DNA from 2 places in the Paenarthrobacter sp. NPDC090520 genome. Region 2 is predicted to be linked to the other one. Evidence: predicted binding sites of a transcription regulator. Region 2 holds the regulator's gene; the other holds the start of a gene.

Region 1 (4,385 bases), on a different contig from region 2:
TCAAGCGTGAGCCGGCGGTCACGCAGGCGCTTGGTCAGCTCGGCGACGTGCAACTCAACAATCCGGGCGAGCTCCTCGACCGAGAGGGGATCGAACAGGACGATCTCATCGAGGCGGTTCAGGAACTCGGGCTTGAAGGATGCCCGGACCACGGCCATGACAGCTTCGCGCTTGGCCTTGGCCTCGAGGGTGGTGTCCACCAGGAACTGGCTGCCCGAGTTTGAGGTCAGCACCAGGATGGTGTTGCGGAAGTCCACGGTGCGGCCCTGGCCGTCGGTGAGGCGGCCGTCGTCGAGCACTTGCAGGAGGATGTCGAACACCTCGGGGTGGGCCTTCTCAACCTCGTCCAACAGCACCACTGAGTACGGCCTGCGCCGAACCGCTTCGGTGAGCTGGCCACCCTCTTCGTAGCCGACGTATCCCGGAGGAGCACCCACCAGGCGGGCCACCGAGTGCTTCTCGCCGTACTCGGACATATCGATCCGGATCATGGCGCGCTCGTCGTCGAAGAGGAAATCAGCCAGCGCCTTGGCCAGCTCCGTCTTGCCGACGCCCGTCGGGCCGAGGAACAGGAACGAACCCGTGGGGCGGTTGGGGTCGCTGATGCCGGCGCGGGCGCGGCGGACAGCATCGGACACAGCCTGGACGGCCTTGGCCTGGCCGATCAGGCGCCTCCCCAGCTCGGCCTCCATGTGCAGCAGCTTCTGGGACTCCCCCTGCAGCATGCGGCCCGCGGGGATTCCCGTCCAGGCCGAAATGACTTCGGCGATGTCGTCGGCGGTGACCTCTTCGGCCACCATCAGCTCCGGCTCCGAATCGCTGCGGGCCGATTCCTCCTCGGCGGCGGCGTTGAGCTCACGTTCCAGCGCGGGCAACTCGCCATACAGAATGCGCGACGCCGACTCGAGGTCACCTTCGCGCTGGTGCTTCTCGGCGGCCGAGCGCAGCTCGTCGATCTTGGCCTTGAGGTCACCCACCCGGTTCAGCCCGGCCTTCTCCGCTTCCCAGCGCGCATTGAGCGCCGCGAGGCTCTCCTTCTTGTCCGCCATGTCCGCGCGCAGGGCGGCCAGCCGCTCCACGGAGGCAGGATCGGTTTCACCCTGAAGCGCCAGTTCCTCCATGGTCAGGCGATCCACGGCACGGCGGAGCTGGTCGATCTCCTCAGGCGCGGAGTCGATCTCCATGCGAAGACGCGATGCGGCTTCGTCCACCAGGTCAATGGCTTTGTCCGGGAGTTGGCGGCCGGAAATATAGCGGTTGGAGAGCGTGGCTGCGGCAACCAGGGCCGAGTCGGCGATGGCTACCTTGTGGTGCGCCTCGTAGCGTTCCTTGAGTCCGCGCAGGATGCCGATGGTGTCTTCCACACTCGGCTCACCGACGAAGACCTGCTGGAAACGACGCTCCAGGGCCGGGTCCTTCTCAATGTTCTCGCGGTACTCGTCCAAGGTGGTGGCACCGATCAGGCGGAGCTCACCACGGGCCAGCATCGGCTTGAGCATGTTGCCGGCGTCCATGGCACTCTCGCCCGTTGCACCGGCTCCCACCACGGTGTGGATCTCGTCGATGAAGGTAACGATCTGACCGTTGGAGTTCTTGATCTCCTCCAGGACGGCCTTCAGGCGCTCCTCGAATTCGCCGCGGTACTTGGCTCCCGCCACCATGGAGGCCAGATCCAGGGCGATGAGGGTCTTCCCGCGCAGGCTTTCGGGGACATCGCCGGCCACCATGCGTTGCGCCAGGCCTTCGACGACGGCCGTCTTGCCGACGCCGGGCTCACCGATGAGAACGGGGTTGTTCTTGGTGCGCCGACTCAGCACCTGGACCACGCGCCGGATCTCACTGTCGCGGCCGATCACCGGGTCCAGCTTTCCGGAACGGGCAACTGCGGTCAGGTCGGTTCCGAACTTCTCCAAGGCCTGGAACGTGTTCTCAGGGTCCGGTGAATTGACCTTGCGGTCACCCCGGACACCCGGCAGGGCGGCGAGAAGCGCCTCATGGGAGGCACCGGCGTCGCGCAGCAACTTCCCGACGGCGTCACTTCCGGCCGAGAGTCCCAGCAGCAGGTGCTCGGTTGAGACAAAGGAATCGCCGAGCTTGTCGGCGTCGGCCTGGGCGGCCTGGATGGCCTGCATGGACTGGCGCGACAACTGCGCCTGCTGGACGGAACTGCCCGACGACGACGGCAGCGCCTTGATGGCGGAACTTGCCTGCACGCTCACGGCGTCCGGATCGGCACCCGTCGCCCGGAGGAGGGCAACAGCAACGCCTTCCCGCTGGTCCATGAGGGCTTTCAGCAAGTGTGCGGGCTCCACCTGCGGGTTGCCGGCGGTGGAGGCATTCATGGCGGCCGCAGAAAGGGCCTCCTGGCTTTTGGTGGTGAATTTGACGTCCAAAGAGAGCTCCCCTTCTGGAGTAGAACCAAGGATTACAAAGTTGAGTCTACTACGCTCAACTTTGGATTTTGACTCACTGTGTTCCATGTTTGCCGACGGCGAAACTGCTGTCCAGCGCCGGTGTGCGGATTGCTGTTGAGGGCCACGCCGGCGAAGCCCGCACCCGTACCCGCCCAGCGCACCCGTACCGGCGAAGCCCGCACCCGCACCCGCCCAGCGCACCCGCACCCGCCGAGCGCACCCGTTCCTACGGGTGCGAATGGCGGAAAGTGGTGCGCCTCGTTCCACAAGATCCGGAATGCCCTCAGGAAAGTAGGCTGGGCCCATGGAACCCATCACTTCGGTGCACGAGTTGGAAGAACTGATCGGCCTCCCCCTCGAACGCGTTCGACGCAAGGTGCGGACATCGCTCAGCGACTTTGACCGGCAATGGCTCGCAGCCAGTCCTTTTTGCGTGATCTCGACGGCGAACGCCCAGGGTCGCGTCGACGCCTCGCCCAAGGGTGACCCCGCCGGATTCATCCACGTCCTGGACGACTTCACGATCGCCATCCCGGAAAGGCCCGGCAACAAGCTCGCCTTCGGATTCCACAACATTTTGGAGAACCCGAACGTGGGTATCCTCTCCGTGGTTCCCGGACGAACCGACACCCTGCGCATCAACGGGACGGCCAAGCTGGTCCGGGATGCGGACTTCTTCGATCACATGGTGGTCAAGGGCCACCGTCCGCGGGTTGCCATCGTGGTCAGCGTGGACGAGGTCTTCACCCACTGTGGCAAGGCCTTCATGCGCAGCGGGCTGTGGGAGCCGGATTCCTGGGACATCGCGGGCTTGCCGTCCATAGCCACGCTTTCCAAGACCTACGTCCAGCCGGATACACCGTTGGCGGATCTCGAAGCCTATTATGGGCCGGCTTACGCGGAACGCATGTACCGGGAGTAGATCCGCGTTCCGCCCTGCGCACCCCTTACGTCGCGGCATCGCACCCGTTCGCACTGAGGGCTACCGCTACTACGGGAGCGCACGGCGCGAAGGGGTGCGAGGGCACTATGTGGCGCGCACCGCCGTCGTCAGCGCACCGCCGTCGTACCCGTCCGGAAGGAAGCGAAAGCGATCCGTAAGCATTACCCATGGCCCGCCGGGGGCGCCCGCCGTAACCTGTTCTAGGGAGAGAGTCTCAGGCGCGAAGGAGCGTCCCATGGAATGGATCCGTCCGGACAATCCGGACTATGACGAAACCCGGAAACTCTTCAATGCAATGATCGACCGCAGGCCGGCCGTCATCGCCAGATGCTCCAGCCCTGGCGAGGTGGCAGAGGCACTGAAGCATGCCCGCAACCACAACCTGGAGGTGGCGGTCAGATCGGGCGGGCACTCGGTGGCCGGCATGTCCACCAACGACGGCGGCCTGGTGATTGACGTCCGTCCCATGAAATCCATCAGCGTGGACCCGGAAGCCAAGACTGTCACGGCCGGCGGTGGGCTCACGTGGGGCGAGTTCGACCGGGCCACGCAGCAGCACGGATTGGCGGTCACGGGTGGCCGGGCATCGACGACGGGTGTCTCCGGCTTTACGCTGGGCGGCGGCTCGGGGTGGCTGGAGCGCGCCTACGGATTCGCGTGTGACAACCTGATCTCAGTCGACCTGGTGACTGCTTCCGGCGATTTGGTGACGGCGAGCGAACACGAGAATCCGGAACTCTTCTGGGCATTACACGGTGGCGGCGGCAACTTCGGAGTGGCCACGTCGTTCACGTTTCAACTGCACGATCTGGGTCCGTCGGTCACGGCGGGGTTGATGTTGTTCCCCGGCGAGGCGGCAACGGAAGTGACCCGGGCCTACCGTCAAGTTGCCTTGGACGCGCCGGATCAGGTTGGCACGGCACTCGTTTACCTCACGGCCCCGCCGGAAGAGTTCGTACCCGAGGATATGGTGGGCAAGCTGGCCGTCGGCATGGCCTACCTGTAGGCGGGGAACGTCGAGGAAGGCG
Region 2 (4,385 bases):
TTGCTGGTGGACGGTGAGACCGAGCCGCGCCGCAGCACCGTCACGGTCAAGGGCAGCGGAACGCTCGACGGCGGTGTTCCCGGGTTGAGCGCGTCGGCGCCAGTATCGGGCAGCGGCGTGACGATCATCGATGCGGGGTCGCTTCGCCTGAAGGTGAACCGCGTGGTGGATGTGGCCGCGGATGCCGCCGTCAACACTGCTGCAGCGCCGGAGCTGCACGCCGAACTCGCGCTGCACGGCTCGTGGGCAGGGCTCGACAACCCCGTGGAACTTGCGTCGGTGGTCCGGGACTAGAGCCTGATCGCGGTACTGTTTGTCACCGGGCGGGTAGCGTAGGCTGGCACACGGGGCCATCTACTCCGTGAAGGGGTCATCGTGTACTCAGTCAAATCCGTAGTTCCAGCCGTCCAGGACCTGGCAGGCGAGTGGGTTAAGCACGCCGCCGAAGGTACTGCTTCGCAAACTGATGCCGTGGTGGGATGGGCGTTGTCCCGGATCAACCACGCCGATGTGCCTTCGGTGGTGCACGGAGTTGTCCTCACGCTGACCGGTGACCGGAAGGCAGCCAAGCATGCGCGCGGCACCGCAGCGAAGGCCGTCAAGAAAGCAACACAAACGCTCCGGCGTGGACGCAAACAGAAGTCCGGGAGTGCGGGATTGGTGGCGTTCCTGGTCGGTGCCGGATTGTGCTTCGGTGCCGTCATGGTCTGGCGGATGATGGCCCGGCCTGGTGAGCCCACTCCCGTTCCTGCGGACACCACGCCGCCCGATCAGGCCGCCACCAACTTGGACAAGGTGCCGTTCAAACCGGACTCGCCGGTGGTTTAGGCGCCTCGTCCCGCCTCATTTCCCGTCTCGCCGTTCCTGCGGATCCGCCGCCTGAGAACCAAACGGCTCAGCAAGAGGTAGGCTCCGCCACCAGCGACGAGGAATCCGGCCACGCCCACGATGAGGATCTGGGTGATGATTCCCGAAATGACCAAGGCAAAGCCGACCAGGAGGGCCAGAGCGCCCAGGACCATCCTGGCTCCCGTTCCACGGAGGCGCCCGGACCTCAGCTGAAGGTCAAGGTCCGGGTCCGATGCAACAAGGCCACGCTCGAGCTCTTCGAGGCTCCGTCGCTCTTCATCCGATAACGACATCGGAATCCATCCCCACCCCATGAGCATTCAACGCCACTGGCGCTTACATTCCACGCTGAGGCACCTGCGCTGCTTGCCGTGCCATGCCTTTATTATCTGTCGATTCGACCGCCGTAGCCACAGCTTGCCCTTCCATCCGGCAAGGGAAAGCACCACTCTGGAAGAATGACCGACCACGATGATTTCCTCGCCTGGGTCAGGGCTGATCTTTACCAGGCCGAACGTGCGCTGCATAACGGGGACGCTGCGCCGCGGCGCGCACTGTGGTCCCGAAAAGAACCAGTCAGCGTGTTGGGCGCCTGGCAGAATACTTTCGGGCAAGCCGCTTTGGACCGGCTGTTCACTGATCTGGGAAAGAGCTTCTCCGACTGCACGGCATATGAGTTCGAGTTATTGTCCTTCGATGTCATGGGCGACATGGCCTACACCGTCGGCATGGAGCACACCTCCACCTCCGTCAACGGCGAGCCCCGCAGTTACGTACTGCGCGCCACGCAGGTTTACCGCCGGGAAGACGGTGCCTGGCGGGTGGCCCACAGGCACGGCGATACTGTGACAAGCTAAGAACGTACCCAGCACGACGTACGGCAACCAACTGGAAGGCGATTCTTCCCATGGCACGACGATCTGCAAACATTCCGAACAGCCTGGCACAGCACCCGAGGCCACGACGCGGCCGCACAGCATGGCTCGTCGTCATGGGACTCCTGGCCGGCATTGCTGGCGGCGCCTTTGCCTGGCGCATGCTGGCCCCGGATGGTGAACCCGTTCGGCGCGGGCCCGTGGCGGACACCCAGCCGCAGGACCTGGTAGTCCCCACCGAGCCCGTGGAAATCTCCACCCGCATGCGGCCCGGAGAATGGACGGAGGAGTCCCTGCAGGAACACCTCGAGGACTACAAGCAGCAGATCCGGGACATGGGCGCGTCCGAGTCGCAGATCATCGCCGAGGTGGAGCGCACAGAAGGGGGCGCAGCCAAGGTTGTGGTCCGCTGGGACCGTTCGGCCTAGTCCCTGCTGCTAACGCTGTCCCTCCCCCGGCCGCGGTCGCCATACGACGACGGCCTGGGAGCGGGCGCGGGGACGCTGGCCCCGTGCGAGGCTTACGACGTCGCCCGCAGCTCCCGCTGCGAAGATCCTCGCGTCCACGGGAGTCCGGCGGCGTGACAGTTCTTCCGTCAGCTCCGCCACGCGGTATTGCAGGGCAGCCACCTGGTTCTCGAGGTCCAGGATGCGCTTGATCCCTTCAAGGGAGACGCCGGATTGCGAAAGGCGTTGCACCTCGCGCAGCCTGTCCACGTCGTTCTGTGAGTAGCGGCGGGACTTTCCGGGCGCGCGGCTGGGCGAGACGATGCCCAAACGGTCGTACTGGCGCAACGTCTGCGGATGCATGTCGGCAAGCTCCGCAGCGACGGAGATGACGAAGATCGGCTGGTTGACGTCGATAGCCATGACCTTCTCCTTACAACCGGGCCTTCGCGGCCAGGTCGTGACGCGGGTTGGCGTCGGAAGTGGCCGCAGCGAACGCCTTCACGGCCTCCTCCGCTTCCTTGCTCAGGTTCTGCGGAACGGCGACGTCGAAGGTCACCAGCAGGTCGCCGGTCGCCTTGGACGTCTTCACGCCCCGGCCCTTCACACGCAGAGTCCGGCCTGCGGGAGTGCCCGCCGGGACGCGCAACTTGACGGTGTCGCCGTCGAGCGTTGGAACCTCGATGGTGGCGCCCAGCGCCGCTTCCGCGAACGTGACAGGCACGTGGACGCGGATGTTGTCCCCGTCGCGCTGAAAGAAGTCGTGGGGTTTCACGCTGACCGTGATGATGAGGTCCCCATTGCCGGCCGGGCCAACGTTGCCCTTGCCGCGCTGGCGGACCTTTTGGCCGTCCTTGATACCGGCCGGGATCTTCACGTCGATGACGTTGCCGTTGCTCTCGCGCAAGCTCACCGTGGTGCCCTTGATGGAGCCGGCAAAGGAGATCGACGTGGTGGCCGTGCGGTCCGAGCCCTTCTGCGGGGCGCGCTGGAAACCTGTCTGGCCTCCCCCGAATCCGCCGCCGAACAGGTCAGCGAACTCCGGCGGAATGCCGCCACCCTGCGGTTGGCGTGCACCTGCGCCGCCGCCGAACAGGCCGCCGAACAGGTCCTCGAACCCTCCGTTGGCCCCTGCGCCGCCACGACCACCAGCGCCCGGAGCGAACCGGGCACCACCCATGGCGCGGATGGCATCATACTGCTGCCGGTCCTCAGGGCTCGACAGCACCGAGTAGGCCTCGGAAATGTCCTTGAACTTCTTCTCCGCGACAGCGTCCCCGGCGTTGGTATCCGGATGGTACTGCCGCGCAAGCTTGCGGTAAGCCTTCTTGATGTCAGCGTCGGACGCGTCCTTGGCAACACCAAGGATCGCGTAAAAATCCTTTTCAACCCAGTCCTGGCTGGCCAAGAGCGTTTCCTTTCAAATCAAAACTAAAGCGTACGGCGACCTTACCGCCTAGCCGTAGCGGATGAGGGGGCCCGGGAGTGGCATCCAAGGATCTGGCCGAGGGCCCCTACACGAGCTTGCGAGTGTTGGGAAGGCCAATATCCGCTGCCGAAGCCGGGTGGCCAAGGATCGCAGATCCTCGGCCACCCGGCGTAGGGGCGGGGCCCCCTCATCCGCGCAGGCGGGGTGAGCTACGCCGGTACTGCGACGATCACTTGGGCTGCCCGCAGGACACGCTCGCCTGAGCGGTATCCCGAGCGCAGCACCTGGCTGACCGTGTCTACTTCGATGTCCTCGCCCGGCTGCTGGATGAGTGCCTCGTGGATGGTGGGGTCGAATTCGACTCCGGTGTCCGCGATGCGCTCCAGTCCGTACGTCTTCAGCGCGTTCTCCAGCTTGGTGGCGATGGCGGCGAAGGGGCCGTCCTCGAGGTCACCGTGCTGGCGTGCGGCGTCAACATCGTCCAGCACCGGGAGCAGGGAGTTCAGGACGCCGATGACGGCCATCTCCCCTGCTACGGCGCGGTCGCGTTCCACGCGCTTGCGGTAGTTGACGTACTCAGCCTGCAGGCGGAGGAGGTCGTTGCGCAGTTCGGCCGCCTGGGCTTCCGCCGCGGCACCGGGAGCGACCGACTCTTCAGCCGGAACCTCTACCCCGTTGAGGATTTCCTCAGCCTGGGACAGGGCGTCGCCCTCGGTGGACGCAGCAGTCGCTTCGCCCTCGGGGTGGCGGGCCGCACCGGTTTCCGGATCAACCTTGCGGTTGTCC

What was found. Region 2 encodes HspR, which represses chaperone genes until heat shock. Its sites were predicted from a motif close to AAGTTGAGTCNNNNNGACTCAACTT; they were not measured.
Region 1: clpB (ATP-dependent chaperone ClpB) is a predicted target of HspR. The motif match lies at 2,431-2,455, and genes of this name have one in related genera.

The regions. Positions count from the first base shown of each region.
Region 1 is NZ_JBIVXM010000009.1:175,611-179,995, forward strand. It holds gene clpB (ATP-dependent chaperone ClpB) at 1-2,393, opposite strand, end outside; gene ACIQTZ_RS13430 (pyridoxamine 5'-phosphate oxidase family protein) at 2,719-3,336, shown strand; gene ACIQTZ_RS13435 (FAD-binding oxidoreductase) at 3,593-4,363, shown strand.
Region 2 is NZ_JBIVXM010000019.1:35,649-40,033, forward strand. It holds gene ACIQTZ_RS19155 (hypothetical protein) at 1-294, shown strand, start outside; gene ACIQTZ_RS19160 (hypothetical protein) at 376-828, shown strand; gene ACIQTZ_RS19165 (DUF3040 domain-containing protein) at 825-1,142, opposite strand; gene ACIQTZ_RS19170 (YybH family protein) at 1,308-1,706, shown strand; gene ACIQTZ_RS19175 (hypothetical protein) at 1,757-2,152, shown strand; gene ACIQTZ_RS19180 (heat shock protein transcriptional repressor HspR) at 2,162-2,593, opposite strand; gene ACIQTZ_RS19185 (DnaJ C-terminal domain-containing protein) at 2,604-3,578, opposite strand; gene ACIQTZ_RS19190 (nucleotide exchange factor GrpE) at 3,809-4,385, opposite strand, start outside.